DNA from 3 places in the Streptomyces sp. MST-110588 genome. Region 2 is predicted to be linked to each of the others. Evidence: riboswitches for the same ligand, from Rfam matches in the RefSeq annotation. Region 2 holds a riboswitch; each other region holds the start of a gene.

Region 1 (5,183 bases), 1.7 Mb from region 2:
CGGCCAAACGCCGGGGCAGCCTGGCCCGCGAGGTGGACCTCGCCCGGGACGCGTGGCGGCAGGCGCTCCTGGAACGCGGTCTGCTGCCGTTCCTGCGCGAGGCACTGGCCGATCCGCCGTCGTCCGGGGCATCCGGAACATCCGGGTCGTCCGGGTCCGGGACACCTGGACCGTCCGGGGCGCCCGGCTCGTCCAGCTCGTCCGGGAAGACGAATCATGATTCGTCCCGGTACGTCCCACAGCGTGGCAGCGACGGCGAGAGCCGCATCTCGCCCCTGGGCTATACGCGTCCCAACTTCACCAGCCCGGACGGCGGACCGCCCGCCGGGCCCCGGCCCCACTTCACCAGCCCGGGGTTCACCAGTCCCGACTACGGCGGTCCGGACCACCAGCCCGAGTAGCGAGCGGTCCGGGCAGCGACACGGCCGGCTGTCACAGCCGGCCGGAGAACGGATCACCGCGGGTACGGCCCCGCCCGCACCGGTGGGGCCGGCCCCTGGGTGCCGGCCCGGCCTGCCTGGCCTACCTGTGCCTGCCTGCCGTACCCGGTGTGTCCGGCATGCCCGGTGTGCCCGGTGTGCCCGGTGTGCCCGCCGTCCTACTCCGCGATCGGCAGATACACCCGGTTGCCCGCCGCCGCGAACTCCTTCGACTTCTGCGCCATGCCCGCTTCCGGATCGATCCCCTCGGACCCCAGGTCCTCACCGTGCTGCCGCCGGATGTCCTGAGAGATCTTCATCGAACAGAACTTCGGCCCGCACATGGAGCAGAAGTGCGCCGTCTTCGCGGGCTCCGCCGGCAGCGTCTCGTCGTGGAAGGCGCGTGCCGTGTCCGGATCCAGGGCCAGGTTGAACTGGTCCTCCCAGCGGAACTCGAAGCGGGCGTCGGAGAGCGCGTCGTCCCAGTCCTGGGCGCCGGGGTGGCCCTTCGCCAGGTCCGCCGCATGCGCCGCGATCTTGTACGTGATGACACCGGTCTTCACGTCGTCGCGGTCCGGCAGTCCCAGGTGCTCCTTGGGGGTGACGTAGCACAGCATCGCCGTGCCCCACCAGGCGATCATCGCCGCGCCGATGCCGGAGGTGATGTGGTCGTAGGCGGGCGCGACGTCCGTCGTCAGCGGGCCCAGCGTGTAGAAGGGCGCCTCCTCGCAGATCTCCTGCTGGAGGTCGATGTTCTCCTTGATCTTGTGCATCGGGACGTGTCCCGGACCCTCGATCATCGTCTGCACGCCGTGCCGCTTGGCGACGGTGTTCAGCTCGCCGAGGGTACGCAGCTCCGCGAACTGCGCCTCGTCGTTGGCGTCCGCGATGGACCCGGGGCGCAGCCCGTCACCGAGGGAGTACGTGACGTCGTAGGACGCCAGGATCTCGCACAGCTCCTCGAAGTGGGTGTAGAGGAAGGACTCCTTGTGGTGCGCCAGGCACCAGGCGGCCATGATCGAGCCGCCGCGCGAGACGATGCCGGTCTTGCGGCGGGCGGTGAGCGGAACGTACCGCAGCAGTACGCCCGCGTGGACGGTCATGTAGTCCACGCCCTGCTCGGCCTGCTCGATGACGGTGTCCTTGTAGATCTCCCAGGTCAGCTCCTCGGCCTTGCCGTCGACCTTCTCCAGGGCCTGGTAGAGGGGGACGGTGCCGATCGGGACGGGGGAGTTGCGCAGCACCCACTCGCGGGTGGTGTGGATGTTGCGGCCGGTGGACAGGTCCATGACCGTGTCGGCGCCCCAGCGGGTCGCCCAGGTCATCTTCTCGACCTCCTCCTCGATGGAGGAGGTGACCGCGGAGTTCCCGATGTTGGCGTTGACCTTCACCAGGAAGTTCTTGCCGATGATCATCGGCTCGATCTCCGGGTGGTTGACGTTGGCGGGCAGTACGGCCCGGCCGGCCGCGATCTCCTCGCGTACGAACTCCGGTGTCACGTTCTCGCGGAGGGCGACGTACTCCATCTCCGCGGTGATCTCGCCGCGCCGCGCGTAGGCGAGCTGGGTGACCGCGGCGCCCGCCCGGCCGCGGCGCGGCTGCCGGGGCCGGCCGGGGAAGACGGCGTCCAGGTTCCGCAGGCCGCCGCGCGGCGAGGTGTGCTTGAGGCCGTCGTCCTCCGGCCGCGGGGGGCGGCCGGCGTACTCCTCGGTGTCCCCGCGGGCGATGATCCAGTTCTCCCGCAGCGGCGCGAGACCGCGGCGGACGTCCGTCTCGATGTTCGGATCGGTGTACGGCCCGGACGTGTCGTACAGCGTCACGTCCTTGCCGTTGGTGAGGTGCACACGGCGGACCGGGACCCGCAGGTCGGGGCGCGATCCGGAGAGGTAGCCCTTGTGCCAGCCGGGCTGTTCCGCCTCGGTGGCACCGTTGTTTTCAGGCGTGCGTGCATCCTGCAGAGTCATTGAGACCCACTCCCTACGCCGGCATTACCCGGTAACAGGTTCGGCGGTCGACGCAGCGGTTCCCGTGACGGCGTTCCCGGCTTCGGCCGGACGTTCCGTACGGGGGTCAGCGCCCTCTCAGCCCGGTGCTCCGAGCTCCCGCGATTGCAAAGGTGTCACCACGGTAGCGGCCGGTATGGCGCGGTGAACAGGGGGCCCTGTCGGTTCTTGCGATGATCGGTCGGTGACCCGCTCCGAGTCCCACACACATGCACACGCGCACGGACACGGGCCCGCCGCGCCCGTGTCCCGGCACCTCCGCAAGGTCATCGCAGCAGTGCTGATTCCCTTCGCCGCCGCCGTTGTGGCCGGGCTGGTCGTGCTGTGGCCGGGCGGGCCTCCCGGCCACCGGCCGTCCGGGGTCGGCTTCGACCAGCCCACCGAGCAGGCGGAGGTGGTACGGGTGGACAAGGTCGACTGCGCGGACGTCAACGCGGGGCCGGGGACCGGGAGCGGATCGGGGCCGGGGTCCGGGGGCGGCGGGGACGGGCCGCCGCAGGTGGGGCCGGGGCCGGGGCCCGGAGCGGGCGCCACGCCGGGGAGCAGCCCCTGCGAGCGGGCCACGGTCGAGGTCACCACCGGCCGGGACAAGGGCCGCACCTTTCAGACGGTGGTGACGCCCGACGCCACCCGCCGCTACACGGCCGGGCAGCGCGTGGTGGTCGCCTACTCCCCCAAAGCCCCCCGGGACCTCCAGTACTCCGTCACCGACGTGGACCGGACACCACCCATGTGGGTGCTTGCCTCGATCTTCGCCGGCGCGGTGGTCGTCGTCGGCCGGCTGCGCGGCGTACTGGCGCTGGTGGCGCTGGTCACCGGCTTCGGCGTACTGACGCTGTTCATCCTCCCGGCCATCCTCCAGGGGTCCGATCCGCTGGCGGTGGCGGTGGTCGGCGGCAGCGCGATCATGCTCATCGCGCTCTATATGTGCCATGGGCTGACGGCCCGTACGTCCGTGGCGGTCCTGGGCACCCTCGCCTCGCTGCTGCTGATCGGCCTGCTCGGCTCGTGGTTCATCGACTGGGCGCACCTGACCGGCAACACCGACGACCAGACCGGTCTGGTGCACGGTCTCTACCCGGACATCGAGGTCCGCGGCCTGCTGCTGGCGGGCATCATCATCGGCTCGCTGGGGGTGCTGGACGATGTGACGGTCACGCAGACGGCCGCCGTGTGGGAGCTGAAGGAGGCGGATCCGTCGGCGAGCCGGCGCACCTTGTACCGGTCGGCGATGCGCATCGGACGGGACCACATCGCCTCGGTGGTCAACACGCTGGTGCTCGCCTACGCGGGTGCGGCGCTGCCGCTGCTCCTGCTGTTCTCCATCGCACACAGCAGCGTCGGTACGGTCGCCACCAGCGAGGTGGTCGCCGAGGAGATCGTGCGTACTTTGGTGGGCAGCGTCGGGCTGGTGGCGTCGGTGCCCCTGACGACGCTGCTCGCGGCACTGGTCGTCGCCACGGACCGCGCGGACACGGACGGCGGGCGCACCAACCGCAGGGGTACGGGCAACGGGGGCGCACGGCACGGAGAGTGGCAACGCGGGGCCGGGGAGCGCCGAAGCACGCTGCGCGTCGTCGGCACACAGCGGGGCGGCACGGAACGTACCCGGCACGGAGCGCGCGGCCGACGCCGCAAACACTGACCGCCGCCGTTGCGTTGGACCAGCCGCGGACCACGGCGGGCCTGCTGCGCACCCGTCGCGTAGGTGTTGCGGACCATTGCGCACCTGCTGCGGTCCGCCCTCCTCACCCCGTCTGCTGGGCCTCCGTAAGGATGCGGTCCAGCGCCGTGTCGAGCGTGTCGCACACCTCCTCCTCCCCCATGGGTACGACGCGGTCCGTACGGTCCAGGAAGGCCACCAGGGGCGCGGCACCGGCACGGAACAGCGCGGTGTCGTGCCCGACCCGCAGGCTGATGAAGACGTCGCCGAGCCGCTCGGGCGAGACCGGCTCGATGCGCACATCCCCGGCCCCGGCGGGTCCGCTCAGCCCGTCCAGCAGCAGCTCCCGGCCGAACGTCCAGGTCACCGGCGCATCACCGGGCAGGTCGAAGGTGAGGCGGATCGCGTAGGGGTCGGCGCCGGTGAACGCCAGCTCCACCGGGATCCGGAAGGTGAGTTCCTCGGACACGAGGAAACTCATGGTCACTTCTGCCTGAACCGTGTCGGTCATCAACCTCTGCCCGTGCTGGTCTCGGTCGGCCATGAACTGCCCCTCGTGGCCCTGTTCACGCCATGGTCGGCCCGCCTCGCCCGTCGGCAGCGGGACCGCCGGACCGGCGGCGGCCGGCCCCACCTGAACCGGGGTGGCCGCGCAGACCGAGCCGACGGCGTACTCCTGGTGTCCGACGGCGTACTCATGGTGTTCGCAGTCCACCCGGGCACGGCGGATCGTCCGCACTCTAACTCCGGCTTCCGGTGCGGCAGTCCGGTCCGCGGCCGAGTTACCCCACCTGGCTCAGCGCACGTCCGTGGGACGCGCCCCGAAGTGCGCCCGCTACGCCAACGCCCCGCTCCGGACCGGGAGCGGGGCGCCGACGCGACGGTGGGGACGACGAGGTCCGTACGTCAAGGAGAGGGAGGTGAGAGGGGATCTCACCACTCGCTCTTGGACGAGGACGACGAGGAACCGTTGAACCGGCGCACCAGGTAGATCACTCCGGCGATCAATGCCACGGCGACGAGGATCTTGAAGAGCAGGCCGACGATGAAGCCGACCAGGCTGCCGATCAGTCCGCCGAAGACGACGATCAGGACGAC
Region 2 (5,183 bases):
GCTTCGGCAAGCACAAGCTCGCCCCGCGCATCAGCCCCGGCAAGACCCGCGAGGGGCTGTTCGGCGCGGTGCTGTTCGCCATGGCCGCCGGCGCCGTCTCCATGGAACTGCTGATCAAGGGCGGTGCCTGGTGGCAGGGTCTGCTTCTGGGACTCGCGGTCGCGGCCAGCGCGACTCTCGGCGATCTCGGCGAGTCCATGATCAAGCGGGACCTGGGCATCAAGGACATGGGCACGTTGCTGCCCGGCCACGGCGGGATCATGGACCGGCTGGACTCGCTCCTGCCGACCGCTCCGGTGGTCTGGCTGCTGTACGTGATCTTCGTCGGTACCGGATGACCGCCTGACCAGCGCTTATGTACGGCCAAGGGGCCCGCCGCAAGAAGTGGCGGGCCCCTGTTCGTACGTCTGCGACACTGGAAGGACCATGCCTGCACCCGGAGAACTCACTTTCGTCGCGCCGCGCGGGGCCAAGAAGCCCCCGCGGCACCTTGCCGATCTCGCCCCCGCCGAGCGCCGTGAAGCGGTGGCCGCGATCGGTGAGAAGCCCTTCCGCGCCAAGCAACTGTCGCAGCACTACTTCGCCCGCTACGCGCACGACCCGGCGCAGTGGACCGACATCCCGGCCGCGGCGCGCGAGAAGCTGGCGGCGGAGCTGCTGCCGGACCTGATGAGTGTGGTGCGGCACATCTCGTGCGACGACGACACCACCCGTAAGACGCTGTGGAAGCTGCACGACGGCACGCTCGTGGAGTCCGTGCTGATGCGCTACCCGGACCGGGTGACGATGTGCATCAGCTCGCAGGCCGGATGCGGTATGAACTGCCCGTTCTGCGCGACCGGTCAGGCGGGGCTGGACCGTAACCTCTCGACCGCCGAGATCGTTCATCAGATTGTCGACGGCATGCGGGCGCTGCGGGACGGGGAGGTACCGGGCGGACCGGCGCGACTGTCCAACATCGTCTTCATGGGCATGGGCGAGCCGCTGGCGAACTACAAGCGGGTCGTGGGCGCGATCCGTCGGCTCACCGATCCCGAGCCGGACGGGCTGGGTCTCTCCCAGCGCGGCATCACCGTCTCGACGGTCGGTCTGGTCCCGGCGATGCTGCGGTTCGCGGACGAGGGCTTCAAGTGCCGGCTCGCGGTGTCGCTGCACGCCCCCGACGACGAGCTGCGCGACACGCTCGTACCGGTCAACACGCGCTGGAAGGTGCGCGAGGTCCTGGACGCGGCGTGGGGGTACGCGGAGAAGTCCGGCCGCCGGATCTCCATCGAGTACGCGCTGATCCGGGACATCAACGATCAGGCGTGGCGCGGTGACCTGCTGGGCCGGCTGCTCAAGGGCAAGCGCGTCCATGTCAACCTCATCCCGCTGAACCCGACCCCGGGCTCGAAGTGGACGGCTTCGCGGCCCGAGGACGAGAAGGCGTTCGTGAAGGCCATCGAGTCGCACGGCGTGCCGGTGACGGTACGGGACACCCGTGGCCAGGAGATCGATGGTGCCTGCGGCCAGCTCGCGGCCTCCGAGCGCTGACGCTCCGCGCTGGTACCGTGTGATCGAACGAATGCACATTCCGACAGGGGAGCGCCACAGCGCTGAGAGTGCGGCAACCGCTCGTCACCGAGCACGACGGCCGCAGACCCTTGAACCTCGCCCGGGTCATTCCGGGTAGGAAGTTCGGTCATCACTCATGCTGTTGCGCCCCGTGCGGGGCCCGTACGCCGACCATCGCAGTACGGGCCCGGCGCGGGGCCGCGTCTCTTCCTGGCCAGCCAGGAGGAATCAGTGACCACCACCAGCAGGATCGCCGCCACCGCGCTCGCCGCGGCACTCGGCATGGCCATGCTCACCGCATGCGGCGGTTCCAGCGGTGACGGCGGCGGTACGGACGCCAAGACCGTCACCCTCGTCAGCCATGACTCCTTCAACGTCTCCCAATCCGTCCTGGAGGAGTTCACCCGGCAGACCGGGTACAAGGTCCGCGAGCTCAAGGGCGGGGACGCCGGCAAGGCCGTCAACCAGGCGATCCTCTCCAAGGCGAACCCGCAGGGCGATGTGTTCTTCGGGATCGACAACATCCTGCTCTCGCGTGGCCTGAAGGAGGACATCTTCAGCCCCTACAAGGCCAAGGGCCTGGAGAACGTTCCCCAGGAGCTGCAACTGGACGCGGCGCACAAGAGGGTCACTCCGGTCGACTACGGTGACGTCTGCGTCAACTACGACCGCGCCTACTTCACCCGGCACAAGATCGCGCCGCCGAAGACCTTCGAGGACCTGATCAAGCCCGAGTACAAGAACCTGCTGGTCACCGAGAACTCCGCCACCTCCTCGCCCGGACTGGCCTTCCAGCTCGGCACCATCGCCGCCTACGGCGAGGGCAAGTGGCAGGACTACTGGAAGAAGCTCAAGGCCAACGGTGTCGAGGTCGTCGACGGCTGGGAGCAGGCGTACACCGAGCGTTTCTCGGGCACGGCGGCGGGGAAGGGCAAGGGCGACAAGCCCCTGGTGGTGTCGTACGCCTCCAGCCCGCCCTCCGAGGTGCTGGACAAGAAGCCCCGGCCCGAGCAGGCGCCGACCGGGGTCGCGGCCGGGACGTGCTTCCGGCAGGTGGAATTCGCGGGCCTGCTCAAGGGCGCGAAGAACGAGAAGGGCGGCAAGGCGCTGCTGGACTTCCTGCTGAGCAAGAAGTTCCAGGAGGACGTGCCGCTGAAGATGTTCGTCAACCCCGCGCGTACGGACGCCAAGGTGCCGCCGTTGTTCACCAAGTACGGCGAGAAGATCGACAAGCCGTGGACGGTGGCTCCGCAGGACATCACCGACCACCGTGAACAGTGGATCAAGCAGTGGTCCTCCCTCGTCCTGAAGTAACGGCCGCCCGCCCCGCCGGGGAGCGCGATCAGCAGCGCGGGACCGGCGGGGGGAGCCACCCCGCCCGAACCGCCCGGCGGCGCCTGCTGCCCTCCCGGACCACGGCCGTACGGCTGGCCCTGATGGCCCTGCCGCTCCTCTTCTTCGCCGTCTTCTTCGCCTACCCGGTCCTGGCGATCGTCGGCCGTGGATTGAAGGACGGCGGGCAGTGGCAACTCGGCCGGATCGCCACCGTGCTCGGCGACCCGGACGTACTGCACGTGCTGTGGTTCACGATCTGGCAGGCGGCGGCCTCCACCGGACTCACGCTCCTGATCGCACTCCCCGGCGCGTATGTCTTCGCGCGCTTCGATTTCCCCGGAAAGCATCTGCTGCGGGCGGTGGTGACGATCCCGTTCGTCCTGCCGACCGTGGTCGTGGGCTCGGCCTTCCTGGCGCTGGTCGGGCGCGGCGGGGTCCTGGACGACCTATGGGGTCTGCGCCTGGACACCTCCGTATGGGCGATTCTGCTGGCGCACGTCTTCTTCAACTACGCGGTGGTCGTACGGACCGTCGGCGGGCTGTGGAGCCAGTTGGACCCACGGCAGGAGGAGGCGGCGCGGGTCCTGGGCGCCGGGCGGTTCGCGGCCTGGCGGCGGGTGACCCTGCCCGCCCTCGGACCTGCCGTGGCCGCCGCCGCCCTGATGGTGTTCCTGTTCACCTTCACCTCCTTCGGCGTGGTGCAGATCCTGGGCGGCCCGGCCTTCTCCACACTGGAGGTGGAGATCTACCGGCAGACCGCCGACTTCCTGGACCTGCCGACCGCGGCAGTGCTGACGCTGCTCCAGTTCGCGGCGGTGCTGGCCCTGCTGGCGCTGCACGCATGGACCGTACGCAGACGGGAAGCGACCCTGAAACTCGTCGACGCGGCCGGCACCGCGCGGCGACCCAGGGGCACCGGCCAGTGGACGCTGCTGTGGGGCACACTCGCGGTCATCGCGGTGCTGCTCCTGCTGCCCCTGGCGGTGCTGATCGAGCGGTCCTTCGCCGGTCCTGACGGGTACGGCCTAGACTTCTACCAGGCGCTGCGCTCCGCCGCGTCCGCCGACAGCACCTTCGCCGTGGCACCACTGGAAGCCGTGGGCAACTCACTGGCCTATGGGGCCGTGGCGACGGTGATCGCGCTGACCGTGGGCGGCCTGGCGGCAGCGGCGCTGACGCTCCGCTGGCCCCGTACGGCCTCGGACGACGGCTCCCGTACGGCCGGACGGCTCGTACGAGGTTTCGATGCGCTGCTGATGCTGCCACTCGGCGTTTCGGCTGTGACCGTCGGCTTTGGTTTTTTGATCACTCTCGACAAGCCACCGCTGGATCTGCGCTCTTCATGGTGGCTGGTGCCACTGGCGCAGGCCCTGGTGGGCGTGCCGTTCGTCGTACGGACCATGCTTCCCGTACTGCGCGCGGTGGACGACCGCCTGCGGGAGGCGGCGGCGGTGCTGGGCGCCTCGCCGTGGCGCGTGTGGCGGGAGGTCGATCTGCCGCTGGTACGGCGGGCCCTGCTCATCGCGGCGGGCTTCGCCTTCGCGGTCTCACTCGGGGAGTTCGGGGCGACCGTGTTCATCGCCCGGCCGGACGCGCCGACCCTGCCGGTGGCCGTGGCACGGCTGCTGGGGCGCGCCGGGGAACTCAATTACGGGCAGGCGATGGCCCTGTCGACCATCTTGATGGTGGTGTGCGCGGGCGCCCTGCTGGTGCTGGAGCGGATGCGTACCGACCAGTCGGGGGAGTTCTAGATGACGGTGACCGGAACCGGAAAGGCCGCCGAAGGCCCTGCCGGAAGGGGCGGGGAGGGGAACAAGGAGATGGCGCTGCTGCGGCTGGAGCAGGTCACCGTCCGTTTCGGCAGGTCAGGCGCGCGTCCTGCGCTGGACGCGCTGGATCTGGACGTTGCCGCGCACGAGATCGTATGCGTCCTGGGGCCGAGCGGCAGCGGCAAGTCCACACTGCTGCGGGTCGTGGCGGGCCTGCAACCGGCTGACGAGGGACGGGTCTTCCTCGAAGGCCGGGACCAGTCGGGAGTGCCCACCCACCGGCGGGGTGTCGGACTGATGTTCCAGGACCACCAGCTCTTTCCGCAGCGCGATGTCGGCGGCAATGTCGCCTTCGGGCTGCGGATGCGCGGCGCCTCGCGCGCCGACCAGGAACGTACGGTCGCCGAACTGCTGGACCTGGTCGGCCTGCCGGGTGCGCAGCGGCGCGCCGTGGCGGCGCTGTCCGGCGGCGAACAGCAGCGGGTCGCGCTGGCCCGCGCGCTCGCGCCCCGGCCCCGGCTGCTG
Region 3 (5,183 bases), 4.2 Mb from region 2:
CTCCGGGGTGGGGCACCCACTCGCCCATGGGGTCGCCGGGCGGGTCGCCCCGTACCGCGAGCATGTTGCGGATGCCGGCGTCGGCGTACTGCCCGATGACGTTGCGCAGTTCGGCGGTGGAGTGGTTGACCGCGGTGAGGTGGGCGACCGGTGTGAGGGTGGTGTCGGTGGCGATCCGCTCGGTCGCGCGCACCGTGCCCTCACGGGAGGAGCCGCCCGCGCCGTAGGTCACGGAGACGAAGGTCGGCGAGACGGCCTCGATCCGGCGAATGGCGTTCCACAGGGTCCGCTCGCCCTTCTCGGTCTTCGGGGCCGCGAACTCGAACGAATACGACTGCTTGCCGGAGGCGAGCAGATCGCGCACGGTATGTGCGCGATCAGTCCTGGTGGAAGCTGTACCTAGGGCCATACGTGGCAGGTTATCGACCGGTCGGGCAGGCACCAACCGATGCCTACGAAATGCCCGTTTCGCCGTATTGCCGTCCACGCCTCGGACACCTCGCCGCCGCACCGCCGTCCTCCGGCGTCCAGAAAGCGGGTGGGTCACGCGTCGTAGGCGCGTACCCGTCCGGCCAGCTCGGCTGCCGCTGCCGCCGGGTCCGCGGCCTCGGTGAGCGCCCGGACGACCACGATGCGGCGCGCTCCGGCGTCGAGCACCTGGTCGAGGTTGCCCGCGTCGATCCCGCCGATCGCGAACCAGGGGCGCGCGGTCGTGCGCGAGGCGGCGTAGCGGACCAGGTCCAGCCCCGGGGCGTGCCGTCCCGGCTTGGTCGGGGTCGGCCAGCACGGACCCGTGCAGAAGTAGTCCACGCCCGCTTCGGTGACGGCGGCGTCCACCTCCGCCTCGGCGTGCGTGGAGCGGCCTATGAGCACCTCCTCGCCGAGGATGGCGCGGGCCGCCGGGACGGGCAGGTCGCCCTGTCCCAGATGCAGGACGTCCGAGCCGATGGCGTGGGCGACGTCCGCGCGGTCGTTGACGGCCAGCAGTTTGCCGTGCCGCCGGCAGGCGTCCGCGAAGACCTCCAGGTGGGCCAGCTCCTCCCCCGCCTCCATGCCCTTGTCGCGCAGTTGCACGATGTCGACGCCCGAGGCGAGCACCGCGTCGAGGAACTCGGGCAGGTCGCCCTGCTTCTTACGGGCGTCGGTGCACAGGTAGAGCCGGGCGTCGGCCAGGGACTGTCGTGCGGTGGTCATCGGTCGGCTTCCCCCAGGGCCGGGTGTACGGGCCGGGCTTTCCGGCCCGTACACCCCTGGTCACGCGTGCTGACGCGGTCGTCACGCACGCCGGTGCGGTTGCGCTTGCGGTTACGGATGCGGTGGTGGATCACGGCGGTGGTCCGCAGTGGTGGACCACACCTGATGGCCCACGATGGTGAACGCGGTCACGGACGGCGGTCGTGCGCCGCCCGGGCCGCCGCGCCGACGGCCTCAGACGGCGAGCGCCTGAGCCCGCCGCTTGACCTCCGTGCCCCGATTCTCGCGCAGCGCCTGCGCGGGGGTACCGGGCAGGGTCTCATCCGCGGTGAACAGCCATTCCAGCATCTCCTCGTCGGCGAAACCGTCGTCCCGCAGGAGGGTGAGCGTCCCGACCAGGCCCTTGACGACCTTGCCGTCCTTGATGAAATCGGCCGGCACATGAAGCGCCCGGTTCTCGCCGCGGCGCACCGCGATGAGCTGGCCCTCCTTGACGAGCTGTCGCACGCGCGTCACCTCGACGCCGAGAAGTTCGGCGATGTCGGGGAGGGTGAGCCAGGCGGGGACGAGTCCATCGATCTTTGCGTCAATCTCGGTCACGGGACAAGCGTGCCACCTCCCACTGACAGCCGGTAGCCGGGCATCGCCGTTCAGGGCTCCCCGGAGCCTGCGAAAGCCCTGGTGAACCCGGCGGGAACCCTGGAAAAGGCCGGAGAATCCGGGAAGTCTCCGGGCAGGGCGAAGCCCGTGGGGGCCGCGGAGATCGCAAAAATCACAGCTGCCCGGCGGCCACGGAGCTGCGGGTGGTGTCGGGGCCGCCGGACCGCTGCCGGATCCGCAGGCCCCGTCGGGCGAGGAAGCCCAAAGGCCCGCAGGCGCGTCAGACCGCCGCCGACTTCAGCGGTACGGAGGCGTCCGCCGCCCGCCCCCGGTCCAGCTCCGCGCCCCTTTCGATGAGCCTCCGCCCCTGCGCCAGATCGCGCGGCCGGCCCACCGCCAGAAGGGCGACCAGCCGCCCGCCCCGCAGCCAGATCACCGACCAGGCGGCGCTCGTGGGATCGCCGCGCCAGATCGTTTCGTCCGCGCACGCGTGATGACCGGCGTACTGGACGAACCGGCCGAACTGCTCGGACCAGAAGTACGGCACCGGGTCGTACACCGGCCCCTCCGCCTCGCCCCGGGCGATGTTGGCGGCGACCGTACGGGGGCCCTGGAGCGCGTTGTCCCAGTGGTGGACCAGGAGGCGGCTGCCGTAGCGGGCGGACGGGAAGGAGGCGCAGTCGCCGACCGCGTACACATCGGGCACGGAGGTGCGCAGCCGCTCGTCGGCGAGCACGGAGCGGTCCTCGGGCGAGAGTTCGACTCCGGAACCGGCCAGCCAGCCGGTCGCGGGCCGGGCTCCGATCCCCACGACGACGGCCTCGGCGGGCAGTTTAGTCCCGTCGACGAGCGTGACCGCGCCGTCCTCGACGGAGGCGACCGGCACGCCCGTGCGCAGCCGGGCGCCGGCGTCCGCGTACCAGGCCGTCATGTAGGAGGCGACCTCCGCGGGCAGCGCGCCGGCCAGCGGACGGTCGGCGGCCTCCACGACGGTGACCGGGCAGCCCGCCTCACGCGCGGCGGTCGCGAACTCCGCGCCGATCCAGCCGGCCCCGACGACCACGACCGAGCGCTGCCGGGCCAGGACGGGCCGCAGCCCCTCGGCGTCGTCCAGGGTGCGCAGCAGATGGACGCCGGGCACCCCCGCGCTGCCGGGCAGCGGGACCGGCTCGGCGCCGGTGGCGATGACCAGATGGTCGTACGGGACGGGGCCGGTGTCGGTCTCCACGACCCGGGCGCCGGCCGCGAGCCCGGTGACGTACCGGCCGAGCTCCAGGTCGATGCCCAGCGCCTGGAAGTCCACGTCGAAGGCGGACCCGTCCGCCTTGCCGAGCAGTACCGCCTTGGAGAGCGGCGGGCGGTCGTACGGCTGGTGGGGTTCGGCCCCGACCAGCGTGATCACGCCGTGCCAGCCCTGTTCGCGCAGGGCCACGGCGGTCTGCACGCCCGCCATCCCCGCGCCGACGATCACGACGCGACGCGTGCGGTCAGGGGTCCGCGCAAGGGTGCTCTGCTCACTCACCCGATCACTGTAGGACGGCGGGACCGGGCTCCCGCAGCACCGCGCGAGGAGATCTCGGACACAGAGTCACCGGCCGGTGACCGGGGTAGGGGCGGGGGCGGGAGCCTGCCGTGGGGGCGCGCGGCCGGTGCTCGCGGGCCGTCCGGCGCTCTCCCGGAAGCCCTCGGCGCTCCCTTACGCGCCGCCCGGCTCTCCTTTACGCGCTGCCGGGCACTCCCTCATGGGCCGCTCGGCGCCCCCTCGAAGACCGCCCGGCGCCCCCTCAAGGACCGCCCGGCGCCCCCTCATGGGACGCTCGGTGCTCCCTTACGGGGCGTCGTGGGCCCGTACTAGGGTTACCAGCACACGCACTCGCGGGAGCCCTGACGCACCGGGCTGAGAGGGAGGCTGCTGCGGCCTCCGACCGTACGAACCTGATCCGGGTCATGCCGGCGAAGGGAGGGGCTGGACGCCCATGCATCCATCGCATCCGTCGCATCCATCCGAAACGCCCGAGAAGCCATCGCCCGTACCGCCTGTTCCGACTGGCACGCCTGTGCCGACTGGTCCACCTGGTCCGACTGGTCCGCCTTCGGGGACAGGCGGGCGGCACCCGGACGTCCTGGTCATCGGCGGCGGTGTGATCGGCCTGGTCACCGCCTGGCGGGCGGCCGGGCGCGGGCTGCGCACCGCCGTCGTGGACCCGGCGCCCGGCGGCGGCGCGGCCCAGGTCGCGGCCGGCATGCTGGCCGCCGTCACCGAGCTCCACTACGGCGAGCAGACCCTGCTCGGCCTCAACCTGGCCTCGGCGCGGCGCTACCCCGGCTTCACCGCCGAACTGGAGGAGGCCGCCGGCCGGCCGACCGGCTACCGCCGGTGCGGCACGCTCGCCGTCGCCCTGGACGCCGACGACCGCGCCCACCTGCGCGAACTCCACGCCTTCCAATGCCGCTCGGGGCTGGACGCGCAGTGGCTGACCGGGCGCGAGTGCCGCCGTCTGGAGCCGATGCTGGCGCCGGGCGTACGCGGCGGACTGCGCGTGGACGGCGATCACCAGGTCGATCCGCGCCAACTGACCGCCGCGCTGTACACGGCCTGCGAACGCGCCGGCGTCGTCTTCCACCGCACCTCCGCGGTACGGCTGACGGTCGGCGGCGGCCGGGCGACCGGCGTCGAGACGGCCGACGGCGACCGCCTTCAGGCGGGGCAGACCGTGCTCGCCGCGGGCAGCGACAGCGGGCGGCTGGCCGGGGTGCCGCCGGAAGTGCTGCCGCCGGTCCGCCCGGTCAAGGGCCAGGTGCTGCGGCTGCGGATGCCGGCCCCTCCCCGGGGGGCCGCGCCCTTCCTGTCCCGCACCGTACGGGCCGTGGTGCGCGGCGGCCACCTCTACCTGGTGCCGCGGGAGAACGGCGAGCTGGTGGTGGGCGCCACCAGCGAGGAGCTGGGCTGGGACACCACGGTCACCGCGGGCGGCGTGTACGAGCTGCTGCGGGACGCCCACGAACTGGTGCCCGGCATCACCGAACTTCCGCTGGTGGAGGTCCGCGCCGGGCTGCGCCCCGGCTCCCCCGACAACGCGCCCCTCCTGGGCCCGACCGCGCTGCCCGGCCTCCTGGCCGCCACGGGGCACTACCGCAACGGCGTCCTGCTGACCCCCGTCACGGGTGATGTGATGGCCGAGGTGCTGGTCAGCGGGCGGCTCCCGGAGGAGGCCCGCCCCTTCTCCCCGCAGCGCTTCCCGTACGACGCGCCCGCCGCGTCCGCCACACCCGCCACGCCCCCGGCCTCCGCGGTTTCCTCGGCCGTACCGTCCCCCCTTCCTCCCTCCGTACGGCCCGCCGCACCGACCGGCGCACCGGCCGACGCCCTTCAGGAGCAGTCCGTATGA

The links. Region 2 has a riboswitch for thiamine pyrophosphate ahead of KGS77_RS09000 (thiamine ABC transporter substrate-binding protein). Riboswitches for the same ligand answer to the same signal wherever they lie in the genome.
Region 1: linked by a shared signal. The riboswitch ahead of thiC (phosphomethylpyrimidine synthase ThiC) and the one ahead of KGS77_RS09000 (thiamine ABC transporter substrate-binding protein) in region 2 are both predicted to bind thiamine pyrophosphate.
Region 3: linked by a shared signal. The riboswitch ahead of thiO (glycine oxidase ThiO) and the one ahead of KGS77_RS09000 (thiamine ABC transporter substrate-binding protein) in region 2 are both predicted to bind thiamine pyrophosphate.

What each region holds. Positions count from the first base shown of each region.
Region 1 is NZ_CP074380.1:3,817,466-3,822,648, forward strand. It holds gene KGS77_RS16745 (hypothetical protein) at 1-401, shown strand, start outside; gene thiC (phosphomethylpyrimidine synthase ThiC) at 599-2,383, opposite strand; TPP riboswitch at 2,377-2,535, opposite strand; gene KGS77_RS16755 (YibE/F family protein) at 2,607-4,067, shown strand; gene KGS77_RS16760 (SsgA family sporulation/cell division regulator) at 4,171-4,596, opposite strand; gene KGS77_RS16765 (DUF5326 family protein) at 5,019-5,183, opposite strand, start outside.
Region 2 is NZ_CP074380.1:2,073,721-2,078,903, reverse strand. It holds gene KGS77_RS09010 (phosphatidate cytidylyltransferase) at 1-338, shown strand, start outside; gene rlmN (23S rRNA (adenine(2503)-C(2))-methyltransferase RlmN) at 427-1,533, shown strand; TPP riboswitch at 1,569-1,693, shown strand; gene KGS77_RS09000 (thiamine ABC transporter substrate-binding protein) at 1,786-2,868, shown strand; gene KGS77_RS08995 (iron ABC transporter permease) at 2,991-4,640, shown strand; gene KGS77_RS08990 (ABC transporter ATP-binding protein) at 4,710-5,183, shown strand, end outside.
Region 3 is NZ_CP074380.1:6,263,311-6,268,493, reverse strand. It holds gene metF (methylenetetrahydrofolate reductase [NAD(P)H]) at 1-409, opposite strand, end outside; gene thiE (thiamine phosphate synthase) at 544-1,194, opposite strand; gene KGS77_RS27525 (Rv2175c family DNA-binding protein) at 1,429-1,794, opposite strand; gene KGS77_RS27520 (FAD-dependent oxidoreductase) at 2,075-3,316, opposite strand; TPP riboswitch at 3,660-3,773, shown strand; gene thiO (glycine oxidase ThiO) at 3,918-5,183, shown strand.